4 regions of the Vibrio sp. 16 genome follow, and region 1 is predicted to be linked to each of the others. Evidence: predicted binding sites of a transcription regulator. Region 1 holds the regulator's gene; each other region holds the start of a gene.
The links. The regulator PurR, encoded in region 1, represses purine synthesis genes. The targets are predictions, from matches to a motif close to TNANGNAAACGTTTNCNTNA.
Positions count from the first base shown of each region.

Region 2: a site for PurR is predicted at 1,835-1,854, ahead of purM (phosphoribosylformylglycinamidine cyclo-ligase). Genes of this name have one in related genera too.
Region 3: a site for PurR is predicted at 4,942-4,961, ahead of glyA (serine hydroxymethyltransferase). Genes of this name have one in related genera too.
Region 4: a site for PurR is predicted at 2,080-2,099, ahead of U9J37_RS20215 (formate--tetrahydrofolate ligase). Genes of this name have one in related genera too.

Region 1 covers NZ_OY808997.1:482,998-490,918, reverse strand. The annotation lists gene torR (two-component system response regulator TorR) at 1-10, opposite strand, end outside; gene torD (molecular chaperone TorD) at 246-893, shown strand; gene purR (HTH-type transcriptional repressor PurR) at 1,109-2,134, shown strand; cyclic di-GMP riboswitch class I at 2,280-2,366, shown strand; gene U9J37_RS02210 (TfoX/Sxy family DNA transformation protein) at 2,568-3,161, shown strand; gene U9J37_RS02205 (TVP38/TMEM64 family protein) at 3,332-4,027, shown strand; gene U9J37_RS02200 (putative signal transducing protein) at 4,024-4,329, shown strand; gene U9J37_RS02195 (alpha/beta fold hydrolase) at 4,326-5,129, opposite strand; gene glgA (glycogen synthase GlgA) at 5,297-6,757, opposite strand; gene glgC (glucose-1-phosphate adenylyltransferase) at 6,747-7,921, opposite strand, start outside.
Region 2 covers NZ_OY808997.1:247,341-255,261, forward strand. The annotation lists gene purN (phosphoribosylglycinamide formyltransferase) at 83-727, opposite strand; gene purM (phosphoribosylformylglycinamidine cyclo-ligase) at 730-1,770, opposite strand; gene upp (uracil phosphoribosyltransferase) at 1,949-2,575, shown strand; gene rluF (23S rRNA pseudouridine(2604) synthase RluF) at 2,636-3,673, opposite strand; gene smrA (DNA endonuclease SmrA) at 3,768-4,349, opposite strand; gene U9J37_RS01125 (DUF3149 domain-containing protein) at 4,507-4,647, opposite strand; tRNA gene U9J37_RS01130 (tRNA-Pro) at 4,913-4,989, shown strand; gene U9J37_RS01135 (TraB/GumN family protein) at 5,269-6,138, opposite strand; gene U9J37_RS01140 (beta-N-acetylhexosaminidase) at 6,542-7,921, shown strand, end outside.
Region 3 covers NZ_OY808997.1:1,728,222-1,736,142, reverse strand. The annotation lists gene U9J37_RS07795 (efflux RND transporter periplasmic adaptor subunit) at 1-893, shown strand, start outside; gene vexH (vibriobactin export RND transporter permease subunit VexH) at 896-4,018, shown strand; gene U9J37_RS07785 (YitT family protein) at 4,075-4,674, opposite strand; gene glyA (serine hydroxymethyltransferase) at 5,039-6,289, shown strand; gene U9J37_RS07775 (hypothetical protein) at 6,547-6,876, opposite strand; gene lipA (lipoyl synthase) at 7,017-7,921, opposite strand, start outside.
Region 4 covers NZ_OY808998.1:1,331,589-1,339,509, forward strand. The annotation lists gene U9J37_RS20210 (DUF294 nucleotidyltransferase-like domain-containing protein) at 1-165, opposite strand, end outside; gene U9J37_RS20215 (formate--tetrahydrofolate ligase) at 303-2,051, opposite strand; gene pyk (pyruvate kinase) at 2,304-3,758, opposite strand; gene U9J37_RS20225 (MFS transporter) at 3,927-5,306, opposite strand; gene U9J37_RS20230 (ABC transporter substrate-binding protein) at 5,595-6,893, shown strand; gene U9J37_RS20235 (ATP-binding protein) at 6,890-7,921, shown strand, end outside.

The DNA.
Region 1 (7,921 bases):
GATAGCTCATTTACACCACTTATTTACATTGGTCATCGTTCTAACGAGTATTCTATTCATAAACAGTAACATTTCTAGTATTTGTTACTTTAAAACCAAGAAAGATGATTTTTTCTTGATTCAAGACAAACCTAGGTCATCTGTTCATATTTTTCCATTTTTAGACTCAATTCTATACAGCTGACATTATCGCTGTTCATCTTTATTGGGTACACTAAGCGCAGTTATTTTAGGAGCCTGACCTAATGCAAGAAATTAAATCATTCAATGAAAAACGCGCAGAAATCTATTGGTGGCTATCGAGCTTATTGGCGAAAGAGCTCACTCAAGAGGCGTTAGACCAATACCATTCAGCCGAGATTCGTTCGTTTCTCTCTGGGCTTGGCGACAACCCAGATCTAAAACCTTCTGTCGACAACTTAGTTGATGCACTAAATCGACTTATGGACCGTGAAGACGCGCAGCTTGAATTAGCCGCAGATTTTTGTGACTTATTCCTTAAATCAGACAGAGACTCTGCCCTTCCATATGCGTCGATGTATGTAGGCAAAAGCGGACTGCTTAACGATGAGCCGGCGAGAGAAATGGAAGCACTAATGCAAAAGCATGGCGTCCAAGTTGATGAAAACCTAAATGAACCTGCGGATCATATCGCGATTGAACTCGACTTCCTTGGTAATCTGATTATTCGCTCGAATGAACTTGAAAGTGATGTTGAAATGGAAAACGCACTTGAAGAGCAAGACAAGTTCATCAGCCACGCACTACTTAATTGGGTGCCAAAGTTCGCCGCTAAGTGCAAAGCTTTAGATGATTTCGGATTCTACTCTGCCATTGTGATGTTAATGGTTGCGTTTATGGAACTTGACTCTCGCTACCTAAAAGGCGAATAAATACGAGCTTTTGTGACCACGAGCAGGGAACAAAAACCTTTTTATTTGCGCTTAGTTTGTTTGCGGTCTAGAATCGTGACCGCAAACGATAAAAATGAACGAATTAAATACAAACCGCTAATTATAAGCGGTTTTTGTGTTTCTGATACTTTCTGCCAGATTATCCTACACTTAGGAATATTGTTTCGTGGCAGTCATCGACAGGACAAAACCTTATGGCCACCATAAAAGACGTAGCGCGCTTAGCCGGCGTATCAACAACTACTGTATCTCACGTAATTAATAAAACGCGTTTTGTTGCCGAAGCGACCCAAGAAAAGGTCATGGAAGCAGTAACAGAGCTGAACTATGCGCCTAGTGCCGTTGCTCGAAGCTTAAAGTGTAATACAACACGCACGATTGGCATGCTGGTGACTCAATCAACAAACCTCTTCTTTTCAGAAGTTATTGATGGTGTTGAGAGTTACTGTTACCGCCAAGGTTACACGCTGATTTTGTGTAATACCGGCGGCATCTATGAGAAGCAACGCGACTATATCCGCATGCTTGCAGAAAAGCGCGTAGACGGCATCTTGGTCATGTGTTCTGACCTCACAGAAGAACTCAGCGAAATGCTTGACCGTCATAAAGACATTCCTAAAGTGGTCATGGACTGGGGCCCTGAAAGCTCACAAGCTGACAAAATCATCGACAACTCAGAAATCATCGACAACTCAGAAGAAGGCGGCTATCTAGCGACTAAATACCTGATTGAGCGTGGCCACAAAGATATTGCTTGTTTGAGCGGGCACTTCGAAAAAGCAGCATGTCAGGAGCGTATCGCAGGCTTCAAGCGAGCAATGAACGAAGCGAACTTGGCAGTTGATGAAGACTGGATCCTTGAAGGTAACTTTGAATGTGACACTGCAGTCCTAGCCGCAGACAAGATTGTTGCAATGGATAAACGCCCGAGTGCCGTTTTCTGCTTCAACGATACGATGGCACTGGGTCTAATGAGCCGCCTACAACAAAAAGGTATCCGCATTCCAGAAGATATGTCCATTATTGGTTACGACAACATCGAGTTAGCGGAATACTTCTCTCCACCGCTCACGACTGTTCACCAACCGAAACGACGTGTCGGTAAGAACGCGTTCGAAATTTTGTTAGAGCGTATCAAGGACAAAGAACACGACAAGCGAGTGTTTGAGATGCACCCTGAAATTGTCGAGCGCTGTACCGTGCGCAACCTCAACAAATAACATCATCACTCAGCGCCTGACTCTTTGATTAATTATCAGTCAGGCGCATATAACCCGCCAAATTACTGAACTAAGATCACATTTACTCACTACAAGTGTGATACTTACCTCAAATATTATTTATTCTTAACTTGTTCGATCAATGCCACGAACAGGGCAAACCATTTCGAAAGGATGGGACGCAAAGCCTCCGGCCTTAAGTATACTTATACAAGGTAGCGGGGTTGCCGATGGCAAAAATGCAAAACTAGTACATTAAGCTTTCTCGTAAACTGGACGCGTCTCAATACTGAGTATGAGCAGACATGGAATTCGTCGAGATTTTACGAAGTGTTTTCTTGTATGACACCTTACTGACAAAATTTCTGCATTATTTTGCTAATCTCTCGGACCTGAATTGGTGGCGTATACATATACACCGAGAAAATACAGCATGGATAAACCAATACTTAAAGACTCAATGAGACTATTTGAGCAACTTGGTCAAATTAAGTCTCGTTCAATGTTTGGCGGCTTCGGCATATTCGCAGATGAGACGATGTTTGCTTTAGTGGTCAACGATAAGCTTCATGTAAGAGCGGATGCTCAGTTAATCAAACAGTGCAATGCCCTTTCTTTGGAACCCTACGTCTACAAAAAACGTGGTTTTCCCGTTGTGACTAAATATTTTGCTTTGAGCGATGACATTTCCTCAGACAATGAAAAAACACTGGCATTGGCAAGACAAGCGCTGATCGCAGCAAAAGAAGAGAAAAAAGTACAATCGAAAGCGAAACCAAATCGCTTGAAAGACCTACCCAACCTGCGCTTGGCAACGGAAAGAATGCTAAAGAAAGCCGGGATTGACGATGTCGAATCTTTAGAAGAAGCGGGCGCTGTTAAAGCGTACAAGGCGATTCAATCGACACACTCAGCAGAAGTGAGCGTTGAACTGCTGTGGGCACTAGAGGGAGCAATCAGGGGCACACATTGGTCTGTTATACCGCAAAGCCGAAGACAAGAACTACTGAATAAATTGAGCAACTAGCTCAATCAATCGATGAAAAAGCCAGCACTTGCTGGCTTTTTTAGTCTCTAAGGAAATATTTTCTTCTCGCTCTCGTTCTTATTGTCTATATCAATCATTCCCTATACTAACTTAAGTATGTAACTATAGGGTCAGAGTTATCCTTGCGAAGAGTATTAAAGGACGCGATTATGAATAAAAAATTGATCTTGGGGATAGTCTTAGTTGCGCTTATCGCCTTTCTGGCGATGAACTTTGGGCAATACCTGACGCTCGAAAACGCGAAAGCACAGCAGCTTGCACTCTCAGATTACATCAGCGAAAACTTCGTCTTCGCCGCATTGACTTACTTTTTCGCCTACGTCGCCATAACCGCGTTCTCCATTCCTGGAGCAGCCGTTGTTACGCTTTTGGGCGCTGCGCTCTTTGGGTTTTGGACAAGTTTGCTGTTGGTCTCTTTTGCCAGCACCATTGGTGCAACGCTCGCCTTTTTAAGCAGCCGTTTCCTATTGCGAGACTGGGTGCAAGGAAAGTTTGGCGATAAGCTGAGTGCGATTAACCAAGGTGTAGAACGTGATGGGGCGTTTTATCTATTCTCACTAAGGTTGATTCCTGTCTTCCCCTTCTTCCTTATTAATTTACTCATGGGATTAACGCCTATTTCGGTAACTCGATTCTATTTTGTCAGCCAACTAGGTATGTTACCCGGCACAGCCGTTTACTTAAACGCGGGTACTCAGTTAGCGCAAATTGAGAGCCTTTCAGGCATTGTCTCGCCTTCCGTCTTAGCGTCATTTGCTTTACTGGGTCTTTTCCCTGTCATTGCGAAATGGGTCATGAATAAAATTAAGTCATCGCCATCCGCACAGAATGGCTCGGCGTCATGAAAATCTACTCAGCGAGTAATCCTCCAGAAGCTCACATTGTCTGTGAGCTTCTAAAGTCTCAAGACATCAGCTGTGAAGTTCGTGGTGAAGGGATATTCGGGTTGCAGGGAGAAATCCCATTCGGTGAAAACAGCGAGCCTTATGTTTGGCTTTTAGAACCAAATAAGCGCAATCAGGCGAATGAGATCATCGACCAATTTAGGACAACGCAAAATGGTAGCGACTGGCACTGCAGTCAATGTGGAGAAGTCAACGAATCACAATTTGGGGTTTGCTGGCAATGCGGCACCGCAGCAGATTAAGTCGCCTTAATTTGCTGTTGTATAAAGGCAATCGAATGCTGATTGAACTCTTCCGGACGCTCTACATTACACACATGTCCACAATCAGGAATCTCAAGCAATTGACTCTGCTGGTGAACGGCAACCATCTCTTTCACTGGCTTAATAAACATGTAGTCTCGCTCTCCCATTAGATACAGCGTCGGAATTGGCAATTCTCTATCTTTGAAATACTTCATTAATGGGTTTACTTCTGCCGTGAGTATAAACCAGCGCTTAAACTCTTTCTGACACAGTTTTTTGGCTTCGCGGATAAACAGGTGACGTGATTCTTTCTGTGTCCGCTGTGGCATCACAATATAAGCAAATAAGCTGTATAACCACATATAAGGCACGATGTGTTTACATAAGTTACCGAGACGCACCAACACTTGTGAACGCGTGTTCAGGCGTGTTACTGCCCCACCCAGCACCATGGATTTCACACGCTCCGAGGCAAGCTCTGCGATATTTCTTACGATGATCGTTCCTAAAGACATCCCAACGAAGTGTGCTGATCGAATCTTGAGGTGATCCAGAACTTGGAGAATGTCTTGCGTGACCGCCTTAAACGTGTAGCGGTTCGCCATGATCTCCTTTAGTAGCTGATTTGATCGCCCGTGCCCTCTTAGGTCTATGAGCAACAAATTAAAGTGCTGCTTGTACGCTTTGATTTGCTTGAACCAAATAGACGAACTGCCTCCGGCTCCATGCACAAAAACCACCCACTCATTGCTTGTTGGGTGTTCAAATGTTTTGTGAAATAGCATTTCAGAGTTCATAGTGACGTTCAGAGTTTCTTACTGGAATAACTTGGAAGCAGAAGATTAGCACAAACTAATGCAATTTTAATTCAGCTTATGTCATTTCGTGTTACTTATCTTGTCTAAAATTGAAAAAATACAAAAAAAGGCGTCATACGACGCCTCAATATACTTAGCTTGTTCCGTTAGCTATTAAGCGCACTGTGATAAAGCGTCAAATACTCATCCGCCGCTTTGCTCCAGCAGAAATTTTGCTCCATCGCGTATAGTTGCACGCGTTTTACTTCGTTAGGTTGTTGTGCGTAAAGCAACAACGAGCGCTGTAAAACAAGAAGCAACGCAATCGGTTCAGGCTCATCGAATACAAAACCCGTTGCGATCGCAGGGTTCTCATCGTAGTCGTTAACGCTATCTTTCAACCCTCCAACACCTCGGACGATAGGCAAAGTGCCATAAGCCATACTATAGATTTGGTTTAAACCACAAGGCTCAAACTCCGAAGGCATCAAGAAGAAATCCGAACCAGCTTCAACTAAGTGGGCTAACCCATTGTCATAGGCCTCGACAAACTTGAATTTGTCGCTGAACAGCGCTTCCACCTCTTTCAGGCGCGAAGCCAATACCGGGTCACCGGTACCAACAATGACAAGTTGAACATCGTGCTTCAAAAACTGTGACAGGATAGGCAATAGGTAATGCACACCTTTTTGATTGGTAAGGCGACACACCATTCCATACATAGCGACATCTTTTTCAGCCAGTCCTACCGTTTCCTGCAAGCTGCGCTTACACGCTCGCTTCCCCCTAACCATACTTTGGCGGTTAGCTCGATAGTTGGCAGGCAGATATGCATCCGTTTCAGGGTTCCAAGCAGAATAATCACATCCGTTCAAAATCCCCACTAGATCATCCGCACGACGCTGAAACTCGGCGGCCATGCCATGGCTACCCAGTTCGGTTTTCAGTTCGTTTGCGTAGCTCGGACTCACAGCATTAATTTTATCTGCATTTAGCACCCCAGCTTTTAGCATGGTGACGTGCGAAGGGCTCACCGCCGCATCAGGCGCGTAACGAGCATGAAACTCAGGTAGGCATTGCAACTCATCATAGCTAAACACACCTTTGAAGACTGCATTGTGAATCGATAAAACACTTTTAGTTTTAGCGAAAAACGGGCATGAACCATAACGATGTGTGAGCAAAAATGGGACCAGTCCAGTGTGCCAATCATTGGCGTGGACAATATGCGGTTGAAAATCAAGCTTTTGCAGCATATCTAGAGACGCAGCGCTGAAAAAGGCAAATCGCTCACCATTATCGGCGTAAGCTTGGTTATTTTCAGCGTACATTTCAGGACGGTCAAAATATTGAGGACAATCGATCGCATAAACAACGACACCAGAAATCGACAGTTCACGAACTTTATACGAGGTATGCGGCCAGTGCTCTAGCTGTGTTTCCAGAATGACTTGCGCTTGCTCTATCCCTTTTACATTTCGATAAGCGGGCAACGCTAAACGAACGTCTTGATTGAGTTCTCGGAGCGCTTCAGGAAGCGCCTTGGCCACGTCCGCCAAGCCGCCACTTTTGATCAATCCTTCGACTTCCGATGCTACGAATAGAATAGATAAATTCTTAGTAGCCAACACGAGCTCCTTTTGGAATAACTACGATGCCTTCATCGGACACATGGAAGTGCTTTTTATCTTCCGTAAGGTTCACACCAATTTGAGTGCCCGGTGCGATATCAGCATCTTTATCGACAATTACACGACGCAATACACAGCCTTCGCCGACTTTCACGTCGCCCAGAAGGATACTTTCACTGATATCACACGCCGATGCAATATTACTGCGGAAGCCAAGCACACACTTCTCGATTCTTGAACCACGCACATAGCTGCCGTTACATACTAGACTATCGATGATTTGCACACGCCCGTTATCTGAGTCAGTAAACGTTGCGGGTGGTAATGGTGGGTAGTAAGTGTGTAGCGGCCACTTGCGGTTATAGAGCGAGAAAGGTGCATCTTTTTCCAACAAGTCCATATGTGCTTCCCAGTACGCGCCAATCGTACCTACATCACGCCAATATACTTCTTCCTTTTCACCTGTGATTCGGTTGGTGCTAAAGTCGTAAACGTAAACGTCTCCGCATGGGAACATTTTTGGAATGATGTCTTTGCCGAAATCATGGGACGAATCTGGGTTATCCGCATCTTCAATTAACTCAGAGAACAATCGATCCGCTTCAAAAACGTAGTTACCCATTGAAACCAATGCGTGCTCTGGATCCCCTGGGATTGACTTAGGATTTTCTGGTTTCTCTTGGAAGCCGACCATACGCCCTTCTGCATCGACTTCAATTACGCCAAACTGCGAAGCTTCAGACAATGGCATACGAAGCGCAGAAACGGTCAAGGCCGCTTGCTTTTCTTTGTGGAAATCGAGCATCTGCTTGATGTCCATTTTGTAAATATGGTCAGAGCCAAAAATACAGACTTGATCCGGTTCTGCCAACTCCATAAAACGTAAGTTTTGATAGATCGCATCGGCTGTCCCTTCATACCAACGCTTACCAGTGCGCATCTGCGCAGGAATAGGGTCGATAAAGCGATCGGTAATTCCATTAATGTTCCAGCCTTTCTTCAGGTGATGGAACAAAGATTGTGATTTAAACTGAGTCAGTACGTAAATACGCATCAAATCTGCATTAACAAAGTTATTCAATGCAAAATCGATCAATCGGTAACTGCCGCCAAATGGCACCGAAGGTTTACTACGAGACTCGGTCAACGGACGCAAACGCG
Region 2 (7,921 bases), 240 kb from region 1:
ATCTGAATTTACCTAACCCAAGATGAACGAGAGATGAAAAAAAGGCGAGCATGAAAGCTCGCCAAATGGATTGAAAACCAAATTACTCTTGGGCAGCGTAGCCATGAATACCCAGAAGCTCTCCATCAAGGTAGGCTTCCTTTTCATCTTTCATTACTAAGCGCTCTTCCACTAGCCATTTTACGACCAGTGGGTAGATTCTGTGCTCTTGAGTTTGTACGCGTTCAGTTAATGTTTCGACCGTATCCTCATCGAAAATTGGCACTTTAGCTTGTAGGATGACAGGGCCGCCATCAAGTTGCTCTGTTACGAAGTGAACACTGGTGCCATGCTCTTCATCACCAGCATGAATGGCACGCTGATAGGTATTTAAGCCAGGGTATTTGGGCAGAAGAGAAGGGTGAATATTGATCATACGTCCTTGGTAGTGACGAACAAACTCACCGCTCAGAATACGCATATAGCCAGCAAGTACAACGACATCAGGTTGATATTCGTCGATCTGCTTCATGAGCTCTTTATCAAACGCGTCACGAGTATCGAAAGCTTTAGGATCAAGGAAGTGAGCGGCTGCCCCTGCTTTTTCTGCTCGCTCTAAGGCAAAGACATTCGCTTTGTTGGAAAAGACCGCCGTGACACGACCGTTAGTAATGTCTTTGCTGCAAGCATCAATAATTGCTTGTAGGTTAGAACCGTTTCCTGAAACTAAAACAACGATACTCTTCATGCTTATTTGATCTCTACTTGTTCTTCGCCGGCTTCAGCAGAAGCGATCTCACCGATTACCCAAGCGTTTTCACCTTCTGCATTTAGAAGTTCAACCGCTGCATCAGCTTGATCTTTCGGAAGAGCAATCACTAGGCCAACACCACAGTTGAATGTGCGATACATTTCGTGAGTCGTTACGTTGCCTTTCTCTTGTAGCCATTTGAAGATGATTGGCCATTCCCAGCTGTTACCATCAACAACCGCTTTAGTACCTTCAGGAAGTACGCGCGGGATGTTTTCCCAGAAACCACCACCTGTGATGTGAGAAATCGCGTGAATGTCGTGTTTCTCAATCATTTTCAGTGCTGATTTGATGTAAATCTTGGTTGGTTCTAGTAGGTGCTCGCCGATTGTGCGACCTGCTAGCTCTTCGTTTTTGTCTGCGCCAGATACTTCAAGGATCTTACGGATTAATGAGTAACCGTTTGAGTGTGGACCACTTGAGCCGACCGCGATAAGCGCATCGCCAGCAGCAACTTTGGTGCCGTCGATCACGTCTTCTTTTTCTACCACGCCGACACAGAAGCCAGCGACGTCGTAGTCTTCGCCTTCGTACATGCCTGGCATTTCAGCGGTTTCACCACCAATTAGCGCACAACCTGCCTGAATACAACCATCAGCGATGCCAGAGACAACGTCTGCTGCGGTGTCAACGTCGAGTTTGCCCGTAGCGTAGTAATCTAGGAAAAATAGAGGCTCCGCGCCTTGAACAATAAGATCGTTCACACACATAGCAACAAGGTCAACGCCGATTGTGTCGTGCTTGTTCATATCCAAAGCGAGGCGAAGTTTGGTTCCTACGCCATCAGTACCTGATACCAACACAGGTTGTTTGTATTTTGTTGGCAGTTCACACAATGCGCCAAAACCACCAATACCACCCATTACTTCTGGGCGACGTGTGCGTTTTACAGCACCTTTAATACGGTCAACAAGCGCGTTGCCTGCATCGATATCTACGCCAGCGTCTTTATAGCTAAGAGATGTGTTATCAGCACTCACAGGGAAGTCCTCGGTTTTTAAGTTGGATATGAAAACGGCGCTATTCTAACAGCGGATAAACCCATATAGCAAACGTTTGCGTGAGTTTTTTCTTTTGTCTTTACGCAAGAAATTGAGAACGAAATCGTTTATAATCTGAAGGTTTGTTTAAAAATCACCACATAAGCCGGAGATGGAAATGAAAGTTGTTGAAGTAAAACACCCTCTTGTTAAGCACAAACTAGGTCTAATGAGAGAAGGTGACATCAGCACGAAGCGCTTTCGCGAGCTAGCCACAGAAGTTGGTAGCCTACTAACGTACGAAGCGACTGCAGACTTTGAAACGGAAAAAGTAACCATTGAAGGTTGGAATGGTCCTGTTGAAGTTGACCAAATCAAAGGTAAAAAGGTAACCGTTGTGCCTATCCTACGTGCAGGTTTGGGTATGATGGATGGTGTTCTTGAGCACATGCCAAGTGCTCGTATCAGCGTTGTTGGTATTTACCGTGATGAAGAAACACTTGAGCCAGTACCATACTTCAACAAGCTAGCGTCTAACATGGATGAGCGTATTGCGCTTGTTGTTGACCCTATGCTAGCGACAGGTGGTTCAATGATCGCTACTATCGACCTACTTAAAGAGAAAGGTTGTAAAGCGATTAAAGTTCTCGTTTTAGTTTCTGCTCCTGAAGGTATCGAAGCGTTAGAAAAAGCACACCCAGATGTTGAGCTATTCACTGCTGCGATCGATGAGAAGCTAAACGATAAAGGCTACATCGTCCCTGGTCTTGGTGACGCAGGCGATAAAATCTTCGGTACGCTATAAGTTGTCGATAGCTATGATTTAAAAAGGGAGCCGATTGTTGGCTCCCTTTTCGTTTGCTAATTATTTCTTCAGACTTAATGTGCCGCCGCGCTTTGGCTTGCTAGGGCGTTGACTATTCTCAGACGCAGGCTTATGGAAGGTCTTCCCTTTATTGCCACCTGGCTTACCTTTAAACTCACTTTGCTTACCGCTGTGGCGACCTTTCTTAGAGTTCGGTGCGTGACGGAATTCATCCGCGTTACGGCCTTTGAAGGTTCGTTGTTTCTGGTTGCGACGAGCGGTCGAGTCTTGGTTTTCTTCTCGGCTATCAAACAGTTTAGCGTCTGTCGCTTTGCGAATACGTTTACCTTTAGCATCGATCTTTGAAGCTTCTTCAGTGTTACTTGAGCCTTCACACATGGCAAGAATTTCAGCCACTTCCGCATCTGTTAAGTAGCGCCATTGGCCATTCGGAATACCATCAAGAGAGATATTCATAATACGCACACGGCGAAGTTTGAATACTTCATAGCCCAAGGCTTCACACATGCGGCGAATTTGACGGTTGAGGCCTTGAGTTAGAACTATACGGAATGAAAACTTGGTCTCTTTGGTCACTTTACACGGCAAGGTGATGGTATCGAGAATATTCACGCCCGAAGACATTTTCTTGATGAAGTCATCGCTGATTGGTTTATCGACTCGAACCACATACTCTTTTTCGTGGTTATTACCAGCACGAAGTATTTTGTTAACGATATCACCATCGTTGGTCAGAAAGATAAGACCGTCTGAAGGCTTATCAAGGCGACCAATAGGGAAAATGCGTTTTTTATGGCCAACGAAATCAACGATATTGCCCGGAATATCGCGCTCCGTGGTGCAGGTAATACCTGTTGGTTTGTTTAGCGCAATGTAGACAGGCTTATCAGTGACCGCGTTGATTGGTTTATCATCGACGCGAACATCGTCTCCTGGCATCACTTTTGTCCCCATTTCAGGAACTTGACCATTGATGGTGACGCGACCTTGCTCAATCAATCGATCAGCTTCTCGGCGAGAGCAAAAGCCCGTTTCGCTGATGAACTTATTGAGGCGTTTTGCATTATCTTGTGACATGTTGTTCTCCTAACGTTTCACAACGGCGGTTAATAAAAAGTGCTGATGAAAACATCAGCACATTGAGGGCGCGCATTCTAGCACCGCAGGGGCGTTAACCCAATCGTTTTTGATGTCGCTCACGTGTCTCAATCTTTTTCTCAGCGCTTTTTCGTAACAAAACGTACACCGCTCCAGTGCCACCATGAAAGCGTTGGGCACTGTGAACACATTGCACCTCTTTGATTTGCATCAGCCATTGTGCGACGAAACTTTTCATAAGGGCTGGTGGATTAGAGCGTTCACCCTTGCCATGAACAATGACCACGGTGCGGATGTCCAGCCGCATACATTGCTTTAAAAACTTGACGACTTCATCTCGCGCTTGCTCTAGGGTCCGTTTGTGTAGATCTAGTCTGGCTTGAATAGGGTACTTTGCTAGACGCAGTTTTTTATAGACGCCGTCTTGTACGCCATCTCGCTTAAACTCGATAATGTCGTCAGGCTTGAGCATTTCAGCGTGATCGATTGAGAGGTATTCTGGATCCTCTTCGGTCAACCAAATAGCGGCTTCACGCTTGGCAAGTTGAGCTTCAGATACTTTATGTTGTTTCTTTAGCTCTGCTGTATCGTTATGGATAGGTTTTACGTTGCCCATCATTTGTTGAAAGAGGGCGAAATCGTCATCGTGAGACATAGTGATATCTCAGGGTAGGAAATCAATACCGACATTATACCTTTGGCCGCATAGGATGATCACTATTTGACTGAGCAAAAAATAAAAAACCGAAGCAGACAATGTATCTACTTCGGTGCATAGCGAATATCTATTCTGTGAATAGGGCTAAGCGATTCTAGTGAGGAGATTTGTCGTTCATCACTTTGTAGATGATGAAACCGCCATAGAATAGCATTAGACCTAAGGCGCCAAAGATCACAATCATTGAAGATAGACCTACCGCATTACCAAATAGGAGATCAAGCCAAAAGTCCATAGTTCCTCCATCGAGTACAAAGTGAGATGACAGGAGATACCGTAAACTCTGGTTAATTATGCAACACTGATCTGGATCAAATGTTGTTATTAGGTTGCAGCTTTGTTTTTGTTGGTGTGTTTTTGCTCACAGTTTGTGGCCCGTTGATGTTGTTTTAGTCAAACAAACTAATAATTTGAAAAAGTTAATCGATAGGGGTTGCGTTAGCTTCGAGAATCCGTAATATACGCTCTCGTTGACGGGCAATGAGCTCGAAGACACATCTCGGTGAATAGCGCAGCTTGGTAGCGCATCTGGTTTGGGACCAGAGGGTCGGGGGTTCGAATCCCTCTTCACCGACCACATTAAGAAAGCCTGCTTTTATAGCAGGCTTTCCTCGTTTTAGAGCATAGGAAATAGGATTAGAACCCGAGTGGGGTTCGTCTGAAATTAGAATCTGGCTCTTCAGCGGTCATATTTAAAGAAGTGCTCTACAGAAATGTAGGGCACTTTTTGCATTTGTGGTTTAGAGATTCGAGCCGAGGTGGGTTCGCCTGATGTTCAAAGAATGTCTCTTCACTAACCACATTAAGAGAGCGTGCTTTCGTAGCAGGCTAACGAACTGGCGGGAGACCTGCGGGACTAATACTGAAACTCACAAAATGCCTGTTTACTCTCTGAAAGTTGTTTTACCGCAAAGCCATCTTGTTTGAGTAACTCAATCACACTGTGCTCACCAATGAGGTGTAGTGTACCCACGACCATCATGTAAGAGCCTTTATTGCCTTTAGACCAATCAGGACTGGCCAACTGCTTCACCCAATTTAGATTACGATCTATTAAAAATGACTGTTCAAACTCTGGTGACATTTCCGTAAGAGAGGAAAACTCGATTAATTTATCTAAGTCACCCGCTTGCCAACTTTTAATCAAGCAGCGAGTTGCGTCTTCAGAGTGGTCAAACTCTTCAATCGCACTTACGAGTAGTTCTTTCCCTGATTGAGCTTGCCCTGTCAGCAAATCGATTTGCGACTGAAGGCTTTCTAGGCTGATGATAGGCGTATCTCTTAACGATGCCTTGTCCATCAAGTGCGTGTCGACTCCCTTCTCGGCTTGATAGCCTAAGTACTCAATTTGTTTCATCTGAATAGCCAAGGCGGCTGCCCATGGCGGTGAGTTGAGTAATTGGTCGGAGTTCAATTCGAGCAAAGTCGCGATGCCCTTCAACTCATCCTTATGTTTGTTCGTTAGGACATCTTTGCTCAAAAGGGTGATGGGTGGATAACTGATCCCTTGTGTATTTCGAATATCGGCTTCAATAATCAACCCATCGCTCTCCTGAAGCTTATTTGTCACTTTATTGGGGAGAGGGTACATACTCTCATCTCCGACATGGACTGAACCGAATATGTAGTAGGTGAGCGCGCCTTTGTTCGCTTGCCAAAAAAGCGGTTCGGCTACCAATGCGGGGCTAGTTAGTAAGCCAGCCAGCGTGGCGATGAGAATTCGCATATGAGATACAGCCTTTACTGAAAAATTGTTCAAACTAAAAAAAACGACGTGTTTTGACGAGTGGAAAGTGTGCGTTAATTCACGCTTTTCACGTCATGAGTCAATTTTATTTTAAGACATGAATTAAGCCAGTGTGATCTTTATTCGTTATTTAATCTAAACCTAGTGAAAAGCTGTGACTTACTTCTCAGTAATCCCGTCAAAATAAGTCCAACGAAATTGACGTTAATTATAAGTTTATGTTTTATATGGCTTTATAAGTCTGGGGATTTATAAAGTTTGAAATTGATCACTTTCGAAGATGATTAATTTTACGATGAAAAATAACTCGGGCTATTGTGATTACATCTTGATTTTGACGCCTACTTTTTCAGGCTTCGCTCCACTTTTAAAGGTAAGTAAGATGTTTAAACAAACGCTCATCGCGACTTCTTTGTTGGCTACGCTAGCAGGTTGCGCATCATTCCAGTCTACTGAACAAAATGTTGTTAACTCACTTGCAGCAAACTTAGGTGTTCAATACGAAGTACTCACTAACCATGGTGCTAACGAAGGCCTTGCATGCCAAGAGATGGGCGCAGAGTGGGCGTCTTGTAACAAGGTAAACATGACGCTAGTTAACCAAGGTCAAGCGGTTGACTCTAAAGATTGGGCTATTTACTTCCACAGCATTCGTCTGATTCTGGATGTAGACAACGAGCAATTCAAAATTTCTCGCGTAACGGGTGATCTACACAAACTAGAACCGACCGATAGTTTTGATGGCTTTGCTGCAGGTGAAGAGGTTGTGCTTCCTCTTGTTGCTGAATACTGGCAGCTATTTGAAACTGACTTCATGCCAGGCGCTTTCGTCGCTGCACCGAATGCAGAGCCTAAGATGATCGCTTCTCTTAACACAGAAGATGTTGCATCTTTCGTAACTGGCCTTGAGGGTAACAACCTAAAACGTACGCCAGATGACAACAACGTATTTGCTAACGCAGTGTCTCGTTTTGAGAAAAACCAAGACCTAGCAAAACAAGACGTATCAACCACGTTACTACCAACGCCACTGTCTGTTGAAGCAGGTAAAGGCACAGTAGATATCGCGGCGGGTATCGCTCTGCCTAAAGACGCATTCGATGCGACTCAATACGCGGCAATTCAAGATCGTGCAGAAGTGGTAGGTGTGGACGTTCAAGGCTCCCTTCCTGTAAGCCTCACTGTTGTTCCTGCAGACTTCACCGGTGAATTAGCAAAATCTGGTGCTTACGAGATGAGCATCAAAGGCGACGGTATTGCGATTAAAGCGTTTGACCAAGCAGGTGCTTTCTACGCAGTACAATCTATCTTTGGCCTGGTAGATAGCCAAAATGCTGATTCTCTACCACAACTGTCTATTAAAGACGCGCCTCGTTTTGATTACCGTGGTGTGATGGTGGACGTGGCTCGTAACTTCCACTCTAAAGACGCAATTCTTGCAACGCTAGACCAAATCGCTGCGTACAAGATGAACAAACTACACCTTCACCTAACGGATGATGAAGGCTGGCGTTTAGAAATCCCGGGTCTACCTGAGCTGACAGAAGTGGGTGCTAACCGTTGTTTCGATATACAAGAGAAAAGCTGTTTACTGCCTCAGCTTGGCTCTGGTCCAACATCAGACAACTTTGGCTCTGGCTACTTCAGCAAAGCAGACTACGTAGAAATCTTGAAGTACGCGAAAGCGCGTAACATCGAAGTGATTCCTGAAATTGATATGCCAGCGCACGCTCGTGCAGCAGTAGTATCAATGGAAGCGCGT
Region 3 (7,921 bases), 1.2 Mb from region 1:
TGATTATCGCACCAGAAACTTCCGGAAAGGTTGACGTGATTGCCGTTAAAGCGAATCAAAATGTCCAAAAAGGTCAGCTTTTGATCCAACTTGATGATGATAAAGCGCGAGCGGCTGTCGCAGAGGCGCAAGCGTATCTCAAAGATGAGCAACGTAAACTGAAAGAATTTGAGCGTCTGGTGAAGCGTAACGCCATTACCCAAACCGAAATTGATGCGCAAAAAGCGAGTGTGGACATCGCCAAAGCAAGATTGGATGCCGCCAACGCCAGTTTGAAAGACCTTCACATCAGCGCACCTTTCGCCGGAACGGTGGGTTTTATTGATTTTAGCCGCGGAAAGCTTGTTAGCGCTGGTTCTGAGCTGCTGTCGCTTGATGACTTGTCTGTGATGCAGCTCGATCTGCAAGTGCCAGAGCGCTATTTGTCTCAGTTGAGCAAAGGGATGCAAGTAAAAGCCACCACAGCAGCATGGCCAGGTCAGGTTTTTGAAGGTGAAGTGGTAGGGATTGACTCTCGAATCAATCAAGAAACGCTCAACTTGCGCGTTCGTATTCACTTCGAAAACGTCGCGCAAAAGCTAAAGCCGGGGATGTTAGTGTCTGCGGATATGGATTTCCCAGCGATTGAAGCGCCTATTATTCCTGTTCAGGCGCTTGAGTACTCTGGAACCAAGCGTTACGTCTACGTTGTTGGTGAAGACAACAAAGCGGTTCGAACCCAAGTCGTTTTGGGCGCTCGCGTTGATAACCTAGTTGTGATTGAAGACGGATTATCTATCGGTGACAAGATTGTTGTTCAAGGCATTGTAAACATGCGAAACGGTGTGACGGTCGCCGAGCTAGGCAGTGATGGACGTCCTAAAGGCGAGCCAAATAATCAAGAGGGCAAATAGTCATGTTGCTCTCTGATGTGTCTGTGAAAAGACCAGTCGCTGCACTGGTGCTTAGCTTACTGCTGTGCGTGTTTGGTATTGTGTCGTTCAGTAAGTTGGCTGTACGTGAGATGCCTGACATTGAAAGCCCAGTCGTCTCGATCAGTACCCGCTATGAAGGGGCATCTGCCACCATCATCGAAAGCCAAATCACCTCGGTGCTGGAAGATCAGTTATCGGGGATAAGCGGTATCGATGAAATCTCCTCGACCACCCGCAACAGCATGTCTAGGATTACCATCACCTTCGATTTAGGTTACGACTTAAATACCGGTGTCAGTGATGTCCGTGATGCCGTTGCTCGTGCCCAGCGATCGTTACCTGATGAAGCTGATGATCCCGTTGTGTTTAAGAATAATGGTTCGGGTGAGGCTTCTCTCTATATCAATTTAAGCTCTTCTGAAATGGACCGCACTCAGCTTACCGATTATGTTGAGCGTGTCTTGATGGATCGCTTTAGCTTGATCTCAGGTGTGAGCTCGGTGGACATTTCGGGCGGTTTGTACAAAGTGATGTACGTTAAGCTCAAGCCTGAACAAATGGCTGGTCGCGGCGTCACTACCTCTGACATAACTTCAGCGCTGCGCAGCGAAAATATTGAAAGCCCAGGTGGTGAAGTACGCAACGATCAGATTGTGATGTCGGTACGCACGGCGCGCAGCTATAACCAAGCCGAAGATTTCGAATACTTGGTGGTTAAACGTGCCAGTGATAACTCGCCAATCTATTTAAGAGATGTCGCAGACGTTTACATCGGTGCAGAAAACGAAAACTCCACTTTCAAAAGTGACGGCGTAGTCAATGTGAGTATGGGAATTGTGCCTCAATCCGATGCTAACCCACTGGAAGTTGCAGACCGAGTCCATACCGAAGTCGAGAACATTCAACAATTTTTGCCAGAAGGAACGCGTTTAGCCATTGATTACGACTCAACCGTATTCATTGAGCGCTCGATTGCTGAAGTATATAGCACGCTCTTTATTACCGGCGGATTGGTGATCCTTGTTCTGTACATCTTTATTGGTCAGGCTAGGGCAACCCTTATTCCTGCTGTGACTGTGCCAGTATCCTTGATTTCTTCCTTTATTGCCGCGTATTACTTTGGCTTTTCCATCAACCTTATCACCCTGATGGCGTTGATTCTGTCGATTGGTCTGGTTGTCGATGATGCAATCGTTGTGGTCGAGAACATTTTCCACCACATCGAAAATGGTGAAAAGCCGCTACTCGCTGCGTACAAAGGTACCCGTGAGGTAGGCTTTGCTGTAATCGCAACCACCTTGGTACTTGTCATGGTTTTCCTGCCTATCTCCTTTATGGATGGCATGGTCGGTCTGCTATTTACTGAGTTTTCCGTATTGCTGGCAATGTCGGTGATCTTCTCATCTTTGATTGCCTTGACGCTAACTCCGGTTCTGGGGAGCAAGCTTCTAAAAGCTAACGTAAAACCGAACCGCTTCAACCTATTTATTGACCGTATGTTTGGTCATCTGGAATCTGGTTATCGTAAGGTTCTTCGATCGGCACTAAATTGGAAATGGGCAGCACCGCTTGTCATCCTCGCTTGTATGGGCGGCAGTTGGGGGTTAATGCAGCAGGTGCCTGCACAGCTCACACCATCTGAAGACCGCGGGGTAATCTTTGCTTTTGTTCGTGGCGCCGATGCCACCAGTTATAACCGCATGTCGGCCAATATGGATATTGTTGAAGAGCGTTTAATGCCTTTGCTTGGTCAAGGTTTCTTGAAGTCGTTCAGTATTCAATCGCCTGCCTTTGGGGGGAACGCTGGTGACCAAACGGGCTTCGTGATCATGATCTTAGAGGACTGGAATGACCGTGATGTCACCGCGCAGCAGGCGCTTGGCCAAGTCCGGAAGGCGTTGACTGGTATCCCAGATGTGCGCGTCTTCCCATTTATGCCTGGATTCCGAGGTGGATCGAGTGAGCCGGTTCAATTTGTACTAGGCGGCAGTGATTACCCAGAGTTAAAACAGTGGGCGGAAAAATTAGAGCGTTTAGCGGAAGAGTCGCCTTACATGGAAGGTGCAGACATCAATTACTCCGAAAAAACGCCTGAGTTAGTTGTCACAGTGGATAAGCAGCGTGCAGCAGAGCTTGGTATTCGAGTCTCGGATATTTCTGACACGCTTGAGATTATGCTTGGTGGTAAGAGTGAAACTACGTTTGTCGAACGCGGTGAAGAGTACGATGTTTACTTGCGAGGCGACGAAGACAGCTTTAACAACGCTGCGGATTTAAGCCAAATCTACATGCGCACTGCTTCTGGCGAATTAGTTACTCTTGATGCCGTGACCAAAATTGAAGAGGTGGCTTCGTCGATTCGCCTGTCGCACTACAACAAGCAAAAGGCGATTACGATTACGGCCAACTTATCCGATGGCTACACGCTGGGCGAAGCGCTCGACTTTTTAGATCAACAAGCGATTGAGTTACTTCCGGGGGATATTTCCGTGAGTTACTCGGGAGAATCGAAAGATTACAAAGAGAATCAATCGAGTACCTTAGTGGTCTTTGCCTTGGCTTTGCTGGTGGCGTATTTGGTTCTTGCTGCTCAATTTGAGAGCTTTATTAACCCGCTGGTGGTGATGTTCACGGTGCCTATGGGCGTGTTTGGTGGATTCCTTGGATTATTCTTGATGGGGCAGGGGCTCAACATCTATAGCCAAATCGGTATGATCATGCTGATCGGCATGGTGACCAAAAACGGTATCTTAATCGTTGAGTTTGCTAACCAGCTTCGAGACAGAGGGATCGAGTTTGAAAAAGCTATTTTGGATGCGTCGGCTCGCCGTTTACGTCCAATCATGATGACTGCATTTACGACGCTTGCTGGAGCGATTCCTTTAATTGTTTCGACGGGCGCGGGCTATGAAAGCCGAGTGGCTGTCGGTACGGTTATTTTCTTCGGTATGGCTTTTGCGACGCTCGTAACCTTGTTTGTGATTCCAGCTATGTACCGATTGATTTCGGCAGGTACACAGGCTCCGGGACACGTAGAGGCAGAGCTTAACCGAGAACTTAGCCATGATGTGAAAGCTCGAAGCTCCCATGGTGAGCTGAACTAAAAAAGAAAAAGGGTTGATGCGGATGCATCAACCCTTAATTTTATGAAGCGTGGTAATTAACCGTAATTCACAGAGTAGCGAGTTGGCTTATGGTTCATTGCTAGTACAAGGTTTAGAGCAATAGCGCCAAGAATCGATAGGCCAATGACTTCGATTGATACAAAGAAGCAAGAGGCAATTAAGATACAAAAGTCGATAGCAAGCTGAGATTTACCCACCGAGATGCCAAACTTGTCTTGAATAAAGAGACACAAGACATTGAATCCCCCAAGGCTTGAGCGATGACGGAACAAAATCAACATGCCTAATCCCATCAGCAGTCCACCCGCTACCGCGCAGTACACCTCATTGATCGTGTCTAAGCTAATCACCAAGTAGAGGTGGTCAGCAAAAATCGAAACCAAAGCGCCAGAAATAGCACTGTTGAACGCGAATCGAGCGCCAAATCGTTTCCACGCCAATAAGTAGAATGGGCAGTTAGCAATAAAATAGAGCGTACCAAATGAAATCGATACAAATTGGCTAACTAATAACGCTAAGCCAGTGGTTCCGCCAGTCAGTAACGAAGCGGATTGCAGGAAGAAGACGCCCTGAGCAACTAAAAACGTGCCAGTTAAAATTGCGACCCAGTCTTCCTTTCTTGAGTGTTTTTCCATCAATTTGAAATTTAACCAGTAAATAATGGCGTGCATACTATTTAAAAAATAAGGATTTCGGTAGCTTGAGAGGGAAATTTAAGGTAAACCTATGTAATCATCGTTTTACGGGGTGTAAAGGATAGATTTGACACTTAGCTCAGTACGAGCCGTAAAAAGTGCCAACATGACGATTCTCGTAAATCATTATGAAAAAACTGCATGAGAAAAATTTGAATTTTCTCTTTATGACCTAGATCAAATTATGTAGAATGCGCGTCATTAGCTTAATGCAAACGTTTGCGTCAGGTAAAAACGTCGGTATTTAGGTCAGAAATCAGTTTTTTTGCAATTTTAAAGTCTTAATCTGAGTCAGGAGATACAGATGCTAAAGCGTGATATGAACATCGCAGATTACGATGCGGAACTGTTCGCAGCAATCCAAGAAGAAACTCTTCGCCAGGAAGAACACATTGAACTTATCGCTTCAGAAAACTACACCAGCCCACGTGTAATGGAAGCTCAAGGTTCTCAGCTAACAAACAAGTACGCTGAAGGTTACCCAGGCAAGCGCTACTATGGTGGTTGTGAGTACGTTGATAAAGCAGAAGCTCTTGCTATCGATCGTGCATGTGAGCTTTTCGGTTGTGAATACGCAAACGTACAGCCACACTCTGGTTCTCAAGCAAACAGCGCTGTTTACATGGCTCTTCTGAATCCAGGCGATACAGTTCTAGGTATGAGCCTAGCGCACGGTGGTCACCTGACTCACGGTTCACCAGTAAACTTCTCTGGTAAGCACTACAACGTTATTCCTTATGGTATCGATGAAGCTGGCCAAATCAACTACGATGAAATGGAGCAACTTGCTCTAGAGCACAAACCAAAGATGATCATCGGTGGTTTCTCAGCTTACTCTCAAATCGTAGATTGGGCTCGCATGCGTGAAATCGCAGACAAAGCAGGTGCTTGGCTATTCGTAGATATGGCGCACGTTGCTGGCCTTATCGCTGCAGGTGTTTACCCAACGCCAGTACCACACGCGCACGTTGTGACTACAACAACACACAAAACACTAGCGGGTCCACGTGGTGGTCTAATCCTGTCTAACGCTGGCGAAGAGATGTACAAGAAGCTGAACTCAGCGGTATTCCCTGGCGGTCAAGGTGGTCCACTAATGCACGTAATCGCTGGTAAAGCGGTAGCGTTCAAAGAAGCAATGGAACCTGAGTTCAAAGAGTACCAAGCTCGCGTAGTGAAGAACGCAAAAGCGATGGTGGCTCAGTTCCAAGAGCGTGGTTACAAAATCGTTTCTAACGGTACTGAAAACCACCTGTTCCTAGTTGACCTAATCGACAAAGACATCACTGGTAAAGATGCAGACGCAGCACTAGGCGCGGCAAACATCACTGTAAACAAGAACTCAGTACCAAACGATCCACGTAGCCCATTCGTTACGTCTGGTATCCGCGTAGGTTCTCCAGCAATTACTCGCCGTGGTTTCACTGAAGCAGACGCAACTGAACTAGCAAACTGGATGTGTGACGTGCTAGATAACATCGGCAACGAGGAAGTTATCGAAGCAACGAAAGCTAAAGTGCTAGAGATCTGTAAGCGTCTACCAGTTTACGCGTAATTTTTCTTCGTAGAGTGAACGAACTTCTGTGTCGCACATACTCATTTGCTAGCGCAAACTCCGTGTGAGCTCCTTGAATTTCGTCCATCTACTTTGAAAACTATGTTGAAAGGGCTCATTGAGCCCTTTTTTGATCTTGGGTTTTTGTCATTCCATAGAGTGACGAAGGAGCGAGTAGGGAATCTCTTGAAGAGGACGCATAAAACAAAAAGGGCTGATGTTTTTACATCAACCCTTTCAGTAACGGTGTTCCGAGCTTATTTTGAAATGCTCAGTAATGTTCCTGATTTACACTTGAACGAGTAGTATTTTCTGCTCTCGTTAAACTTACCGAGACCTTCGCCGTCACAGTAGTCGATATTAATATCGCGCATGGTTTCTAGCGTCTCTTCACTGTTTAAGGCGAACTTAGAACCGTCTGAACAGACAATTCTTACGCGGCCATCATCACTTACTGAATAGATATCAACTTCTGTATTACAAAGTTCGAAAGAGGCTTCACGGAAATTGTCTTGCTTAGTATTTGAAGCACAGCCAGCGGTTAATGCCGCTAGTACGATAGCAGCAGCTAATCCCAATTTTTTCATATTAGATCCTTGGCGAAGTTACCTGAGACAGGTTTATCATGTTTGTAGAGTAAGCCTATAGAAGTGCGCTGTCTCATTCAAGGGACGATAAAAAAAAGCTGACCTATTCAGTCAGCTTTTCAATCAATCTAGCTTCTAGATTAGCTAATTTCTACACCTTGCGCTTGAAGGTCAGCGTGGTAAGAGGAGCGGACAAATGGACCACAAGCGGCGTGAGTAAAGCCAAGTTCGAGTGCGATCTCTTTTAGCTCATCAAACTCTGAAGGCGGCACGTAGCGCTCAACCGGTAGGTGGTGGCGACTTGGTGCAAGGTACTGACCTAGTGTCAGCATAGTAACGCCGTGTTCGCGAAGATCTTTCAGTACTTCAATGATCTCTTCTTTGGTCTCACCAAGACCCATCATGATGCCAGACTTAGTCGGAATATCAGGGTGCTGCTCTTTAAATTTCTTCAGTAGATCCAAAGACCATTTGTAGTTCGCACCAGGGCGAGCTTTGCGGTACAGACGAGGAGCGGTTTCTAGGTTGTGGTTAAAGACATCTGGTGGATTGTCTTTTAGTAGCTCTAGCGCCACATCCATACGACCACGGAAATCAGGAACCAGAGTTTCGATCTTAATGTTCGGGTTTAGCTTACGGATTTCACGGTTACAGTCAGCAAAGTGCTGCGCACCACCATCACGAAGGTCGTCACGGTCAACAGAAGTGATTACCACGTATTTCAACTTCATGTCTTGGATGGTTTTCGCCAGTTTCTTCGGCTCTTCCGCTTCTGGTGCCAGTGGGCGACCGTGGGCAACGTCACAGAAAGGACAGCGACGAGTACAGATCGCACCTAAAATCATAAAGGTAGCAGTACCGTGGTTGAAACATTCAGCAAGGTTAGGGCATGAGGCTTCTTCACAAACTGAGTGCAGGTTGTTTTTACGCATTGCGGACTTAATATCTTGAATGCGCTGACTATCTGCTGGTAGCTTGATCTTCATCCAGTCGGGTTTGCGCAGAACTTCTTTCTGCTCGGTAGGCATATTTTTTACAGGAATTA
Region 4 (7,921 bases), on a different replicon from region 1:
ATAAAGGTCATGGATTTCGTCGCCAAAATGAATCACAGGGGTATCTTCTCGGAAGTAAGAGATTTCAACATGCTTAGTGACGAAATTAAGTACGTCATCTTCAAGTTCGTCGAAAGGCGGGTGTTGGGCGAGGAAGTTTTTGATTTCCAGTAGTTCTGCTTCCATGAAGAGTTCCAGTTTTCGCGAAGTGATGTACCAATGGTACATGATATCGAGGCCAACTGCATGGAGAGACCGGAAATGAGGATAAAAAAGAGGCTAAGTTTGAACTACTTAGCCTCGAACTGCGGTTTAAATTGTAATCAACTTAAGCCAATGATGTTGCCGTCATCATCGAGATCAAGGTTCATAAAGGCGGGTTTTTCTGGTAAGCCCGGCATGGTCATGACGTTGCCACACAGCGCATAAACAAAGCCGGCGCCTGCACATAGACGAAGTTCGCGGATTGGCACATCAAACCCTGATGGCGCGCCCTTAATGCTGCCATTGGTTGAAATAGATAGCGGTGACTTCGCAAGGCAAACCGCTAGGTTATCGAATCCGTGCGCTTTGAGTTCATCAAGCTGTTTGCGAGCTTGATAGCTAAGTGTCACACCGGCTGCCCCGTAACCCACTTCAGCGACTGCCATCAGTTTTTCTTCCGTGGTTTGGTTGAATGCGTACAGAGGAGTGAACGTGACCTGTTTTTCGCATTGGGCGATCACTTTCTTGGCAAGCTCTACCGTTCCTTCTCCACCTTTGGCAAAACCTTCACTGATAGCCACTTCAACCTCGTTAGGTAACGACTCGATCATCGCTTTAAGGGCTTGCAACTCTTCATCGCTATCTTGCGGGAAGCGATTAATCGCGACCACCGCAGGGACACCATATTTGCTGACGTTGTTGATATGCCATTTAAGATTTTCGAAACCCGCAACCAGTGCATCTTGGTCGTCATTAAATAGGGAATCAGGGATTGGTTGGCCTGGCTTTAAGTCATAAAGACCGGAGTTTGCTTTTAGGCCGCGAAGGGTTGCGACGATAACCGCACAATCTGGCGATTTCTGTGACATTTGCGCTTTGATGTTACACGCTTTCTCAAAGCCCATGTCGGAGCCGAAGCCGCCTTCAGTGACCGTGAACTCACCCAACTTGGTCGCGATGTTATCGGCGATAATTGAAGAGTTGCCGTGGGCGATGTTGGCGAATGGACCAGCATGGATTAACGTTGGAACGCCCTCAAGCGTTTGCATGAGCGTTGGCTCGATCGCCTCTTTCATGCTTACTGCCATCGCACCGGCGACTTGCAAATCTTCCGTTGTAATCGGGTTACCATCAATATCGTAAGCGACAACAATACGGCCAATGCGAACACGAAGATCTTTTAGGTCAGCGGCAAGGGCAAGGATAGCCATTAGCTCAGATGCAGCGGAAATATCGAAGCCATCTTCACGCTCAAAACCGTTAATGGTTTTGTTAGGTTCGTTGCGACCTACGGTGACCATGCGTAGAGCACGATCATTGTGGTCCATCACGCGCTTCCAAACGACGCGCTTTGGATCGATCTTGAGCGCTTTCATCTCCGTGCGTTGCTCAAAGTCTTTATAGCCTTGGCGTTGCTCGTGATAGATGCGCGCGTCAATTGCGGCCGCAGCCAAATTGTGCGCCGCAGTCACGGCATGGATATCACCAGTAAGGTGCAGGTTTAGCTCTTCCATCGGGGCGACTTGCGAGTAACCACCGCCCGCTGCACCGCCTTTCACGCCAAAAACGGGGCCCATAGAGGGCTGGCGAATACACGCCATCACTGAGTGATTTAATTTGGCAATGCCCTGAGCTAGGCCAATGGTTGTGACCGTTTTACCTTCGCCAAGTGGCGTGGGGGTAATGGCGGTGACAAGAACCAACTTTCCGCTATCGCGGTTTGACAGGCGCTTCAGGCTATCAAGGGAAATTTTGGCCTTGTATTTTCCTTGGCTGTGGAAGTCTGATTCTAGTAAACCAGCTTGTTGAGCAACCTCAGATATAGGCAGCAGTGATGTCGTACGGCAGATCTCGATATCGGACAGCATAAAACCCTCTAAAAACACACACAAATAGTAAGGCAAACGTTTGCGGAAGGATAATAACGTTAAATAGTACGTTGTAAAGCGATAGTTTTAGTTTGATGTCGACTTTAACTGAAATCGGACCATGATGGAACGTAAAGAGACAGCACCGAGAAAAAAAGGACCTACCGTAAAGGTAGGCCAAATCCCTAAGTTTCCCTGTGGAGCAAGGATGGGGGAGGGTGATTAGATATAAATATCTAAGGAGGAGAAATCTTAAGCGGCAACCGACTCTTTGTTGGCAATCGTAATCAAACGGCTGATGTTGATGTCGCCTGAACCTTCAACGGACTCAAAACGCGAGATCAGCAGCGAATGAATGCCGCTATCACGGATCGGCTTATCGAGGATATCCAATACCGTATCGGATAGGTCGCGGTCCTCTACCGAGGCGTAAACGGGCTCGACACCACGCAGCAGTGACAGGCGAGCTAATAGCTTTTCATCATTGCTTAGTGCCCAAATCACGGCTTTGCTGTGGCAACGAGACATGAGCAGAGGAGTCTCACCGCTGTTTGTGAACACCGCAACACCAAGATTTTGTTGTGAGCGTGCGGCCAGCAATATCGAAGAGATGGCAAAGCTCTTACTGCTGCTGCTGCACAGTTGTTGAACGTTTTCCCAGCACTGGCTTGAGCATTCGGTTTCCAACTCAACGCCGCGCGCGATACGTGCCATCGCTTGTACTGCCTCGACAGGGTAAGCGCCAGTGGCCGATTCAGCGGAGAGCATCACAGCATCGGTGCCGTCGATGACTGCGTTGGCGACATCCATAACTTCCGCGCGGGTTGGCAGCGGGTTTTCAATCATGGATTCCATCATTTGTGTGGCGGTAATGACTGGCTTGCCAAAGTGTTTTGCACGGCCAATTAAGGTTTTTTGCACGCGTGGTAAGCGAGCGTCTCCGATTTCTACGCCAAGGTCCCCGCGGGCGACCATAATGACGTCGGACGCTTGAATCACCTTATCCATTGCGTCTTGGTTAGCAACGATCTCGGCGCGCTCAATTTTAGCGACGATTTGCGCTTGGCAACCTGCTTGGCGAGCGATCTGTCTGGCATCTTGCAAATCTTCCGCGTTGCGTGGAAACGAAACTGCGAGAAACTCAGCATCAATCACAGCGGCGGTTTGAATATCTTGTTTGTCTTTTTCAGTTAAGGCAGGGGCAGAGAGTCCGCCACCGAGCAAATTGATCCCTTTGCGATTGGAGAGCTTTCCGCCGTTGATTACCTTGGTCTCTACAATGGTTTTCTCGTCGTTTATTGCAGATACTTCCAGTTGGATTCGACCATCGTCAAGCAGCAGTTGGTTGCCAAGTGAGAGGTCTTTGATGAGTTGCGGGTAATCCAAACCGACACGTTGCTCATCGCCTGATTGTGAGTCTAGCGTACCATCGAGAATAAATGTGTCGCCAGCGTTCAGGTGAATCGCGTCATTTTTAAATCCTGCAATGCGAATCTTAGGACCTTGAAGGTCAACCAATATACCGACGTGTTTGCCTAATTTTGCGGCGGCCACTCGCACTCGTGCTGCGGTAGCGATGTGATCCGCTGGGTTTCCGTGAGAGAAATTCAGGCGCACGACATTCACACCAGCGAGGATCATCTCTTCTAACACAGGGGAGCTTTGGCTTGCTGGACCAACTGTTGCGACAATTTTTGTTTTGTTCATAACCTTACCTTTAACAACATAACTGAAATTGGGTATTAAAAAAGGGGGAGGCTGGTGGTCGTATTCCTTGACAGGGCAGATACTCGTCATGGATATGAGCCTTTAAGACGAGCATTCACAGTAGAATGACGACCGCCAGCCAAAGGGGAGCGAACTCCCCGTATGTTGTTAGCTTGCTGGGTTAGCTTTTAGCTCAGGGTTTTGCTCTTCGTCGATATCGACCACTTTCTTCGCATTCCAAACGGTCAATGCTAAGAGTAGTGACACAACACCTGCCGCTAGCCAGAAGTACTGAGCTTGAGAGAAGTCATAGTGCTTAACGCCATCAACCTCAGTGATTGTGATAAGCGATGCTGATACCACTTCTTGCGCAGAGGCTGCCATGTAAGAGAACAGACCAATGAAGCCTTTTACCGCACCTACTGCGTTCTTCGGCATTAGGTCACAAGCTGTTAGACCCGCTAGGAATACCACAAGACCACCGATCGCGAAGCCAATCAATCCAAGTGCGACGGCATCAATAATGCGGTTGTCTGGACCAAAGAACATCAAACACATACCTGCAATGTTTGCCAATCCGTAAAGTAGGGTTGGGATATGACGGTTTGCATTGAATAGTTTGTCAGACACGATACCGGACAAAATAGCACCTGCAAGGCCAGCAATAGGGTACGTTGACATCGCAAAACCAGCATCAATCAGCGAGTAGCCTTTTGACTCTTGAAGGTAAAGCACTGCCCAAGAAGACATAGCATAGCGAGAGACATACATAGCCGCACACGCTGCTGCAATAAGCCATACCGCAGGCTGTTTTAGAACAAACATCTGAGCACGACGTGTCTCTTTAGGATCGTTTGCTTTCTTGATTTCTGGCTCTTCATCGAATGCTGTTGCAGCATCTGGTAGACCGTACGTTTGAGGGCGGTCTTTAAGTGCAAAGAACATACAAAGTGCTGCTGCAATGGCCGCGATACCTGCGCCAATGAAGCCTGCACGCCAGCCTAGGTAGCTCACTAGCGTTGCGGTTAGGATCCAAGTGATACCTTCACCAATGTTACGTGAACCGCCCCATACAGAGTAGCGAGAGCCGCGCTGTTTTGGCGAGAACCATTGGAACAAGGAAACACATGATGGTGCTGAACCAACCGACTGGAACCAACCGTTCAAGCCCCAAAGCAGAACAAAGAAGAAACCTGCGGTGTTCAAGCCCATTACCACGGCCGTTGCACCTGATAAGAGCAGTGAAAACGACATAAAGCGGCCAATGTTGGCGTAGTCAGAAAGGAAGCCGTTTGAAAACTTACCTATCGCATAGGTAAAGAAGAACGCCGAGCCCATAATACCCAGCTCTTCAATGGTTACGATGCCTGCATCAAGCATCGGTTTCTTAACGACACCTAAGCTCATACGAACAACGTAGAAAACGGCATAACCAAAGACTAAGCCTAGAAATACTTGCCATTGGTAACGCTTAAAGCGAGATTGCATGGCTTCTTTCGAACCATCGGACAAAGGTAAGTCCGGACGTGTTTTAAAGAAATTAAACATAAATGTTTCACTCCGTGAATGTGTGACGGTAAATGAGTTGTCGGGAGCATCATGCAGAAGGTAACGGAAACGCTCAAAAGTGACTTTTTGAGACAAAAGTGACTCAAATGAACGATTGGGCTGGGTTAAAAATGGCACTTTTAACCGATCTATCAGTGGCGAAATTGATAGAATTACAGTTAGTGAAATAACAAGATGCGTCAGCAGTGACCCAATTGCTCAAAAAAGAAATTAATGGTGTTTTCACCAGTTTTTGAATTGACGCACATTTCGAAGGGATTTTGTGAAGTGAGATTGATTAGAAAGTTAACCGCGTGGCGCCATTCTATCCTTGCCGCATGGCTGACATTGAGCTCATCGGCTGCGATCAGTCAGGAGCAATTGGTGATATTGACCACCTTCTCTAGCGAGCCGATTGCCGAGCTGATGTTCGAGTACAAACAGCAAAACCCTAAGGTGGACATCAAATTGATCCACCGTCGGACTCAATCTGCAATTCAACTGTTGAACAAAAGCTATATTCAAGATGTCGATGTGGTACTCAGCTCATCGCCGTTTTTGATGGAAGAGCTCTACAAGCGCAACCAACTGGCCAAGGTTGCCTACGGGAATGAAATGCCCCGGTGGTTAGTGCCGTTTGTGTTACCCAAGCGCAATAAAGTGGTGAGCGTTGGCTACTCCGGTGCTGGATTGGTTTGGAACAAAGATTACTTAATGGCGAACAACCTCAAAGTACCCACACGGTTTCAAGATCTTGCTCGGTTTGATTATTTTGGCCACATCACCATGAGTACACCAAGCCGCTCGGGCACGACACAAATGATGATCGAGAGCATTCTTGCCAAGCATGGTTGGGACAAAGGCTGGGCGATCATTTTGAACGTAGGGGCAAATTTAGGCACGATTTCTTCGCGCAGTTTTGGTGTTGCGGATTATGTGGCGAAAGGGCAGTTTGGTATTGGCCCAACGATTGACAGTTACGCGCTGGTGCTCCCCAAACAGTTCCAGTATGTGGAATTTGCCTATGACTCTGACTTTACCCTGATGCCGACTTACATCGGTATCTTGAAAAAATCGGGCGATAATGCCGCGACCGATCGTTTTATTCGCCTGCTGCTCTCGCAAGATGTCCAAAAAAGTATGGTGGACACCAATTTTGCCAAGCACTCGATCAATGATGATTCGCTGTTCAGTAATAAGAACCCCGCACTCAACTTGGCTAAGCTGATGCAGCGTGAGAAGTTGGTCAACATCATCTTTGATGAAGCGATCACTAAGCGTCTCCCTGAGCTTCAAGATATTTGGCACAGTCTGGCGCAGTTAGAACAAGACCAAGGAGCTGATGTCAAAAAACTCACACAGTTGAGAGAGTTAAAACAGCAGTTGTTTACTATCCCTGTCAGCGAACAAGAAATTGAACAGCTTGGTGACTCAATCGTTTCTAGAGTAGAGTTTGACGGCCAATCCAATGGGTTAGAACAAGCGATCCTTGCCGAGTTTAGCTACCGTTTTGGACTAAAGTTCGAAGCCAACCTCAACCAAGTCGCTCGCGAGCTGCGCACATTTCAAGTTGAGTCTCCATTATGAATAAGTGGAGTACCATTGGCGCAAAACTGATCATCGCTTTTACGGGATCAACCATTCTGTTAACGGTGGTCAGCGCGGTCGCGTGGCTTACTTGGAACCGTCTAGACGATCAAGTGAGTGAACTGCTTGAAAACAGTGTGCCCAAATACAACACCAGTTACTTACTAGAAAGCCGAAGCAGTGAGATTCGTCATCGCGTTCAGTTGCTCTCTAGACTCACTAATAAGGTTGAGCTCAACCGCCAAATTGAAGAGCTTTCGGAGCAGTTAGAGGGCATCAATCTGGCGCTGCATCACCAAGAAACAGGGGCTTTGACAGACAAAGAAACGACCACCTTGGCTGAGCGCTATCTTGTACTGGGCGAAACACTCAGCCAATACAGCGCGCTTGTCTTGCAACGCGTTGAGCAAAGCCGCCGGGTCAACAAACTGGAAGAGCAGATTCATTGGCTCCACCAAGATGTGCGATCTGAGTTAACTCCGATTCGACAAGAGTTGCATTGGCTTATCAAGCGAGATGAGAGTGATACCGAGCGAACAACCGCACTGGAGCAATTGCGCACCATTCAGCATCTACTAGATGTAGAGTCGAATGTGTTTGCGATGACCAGCGAAGTGATTCAAGCGCAGCAACTTGGGCAAGTGCATAATGCAGCGAAAGTGATTCAGTACAAAATGGACGAGCTTCTGAGCAGCAGTGAGCCGATCTTTGAGTTGCCTTCGTCCATCGCCTACCAGCAATTGATCCAAGAGTTGTCCACCTTGTTGGCGCCTGAAGGGGTGTTTTACCATCAATTGCTCGACAACGTGGCGCTGAACCAGCGGATTGATGTGCTCAAAGCAAACATCGATCAGCAACTTGACGATATCCACCAACAAATCGGTGGCGTAGTTCGCTTGGCAGACGACAGTTTCCTCAATGTGAAAGCACAAACCGCGAGTTTAGTCTCGTACGGTAACCATATATTGATCGTCTGTTTTAGTGTTTCAATCTTGATGTCACTGTTTTTGACCTATTACTTTATCAAT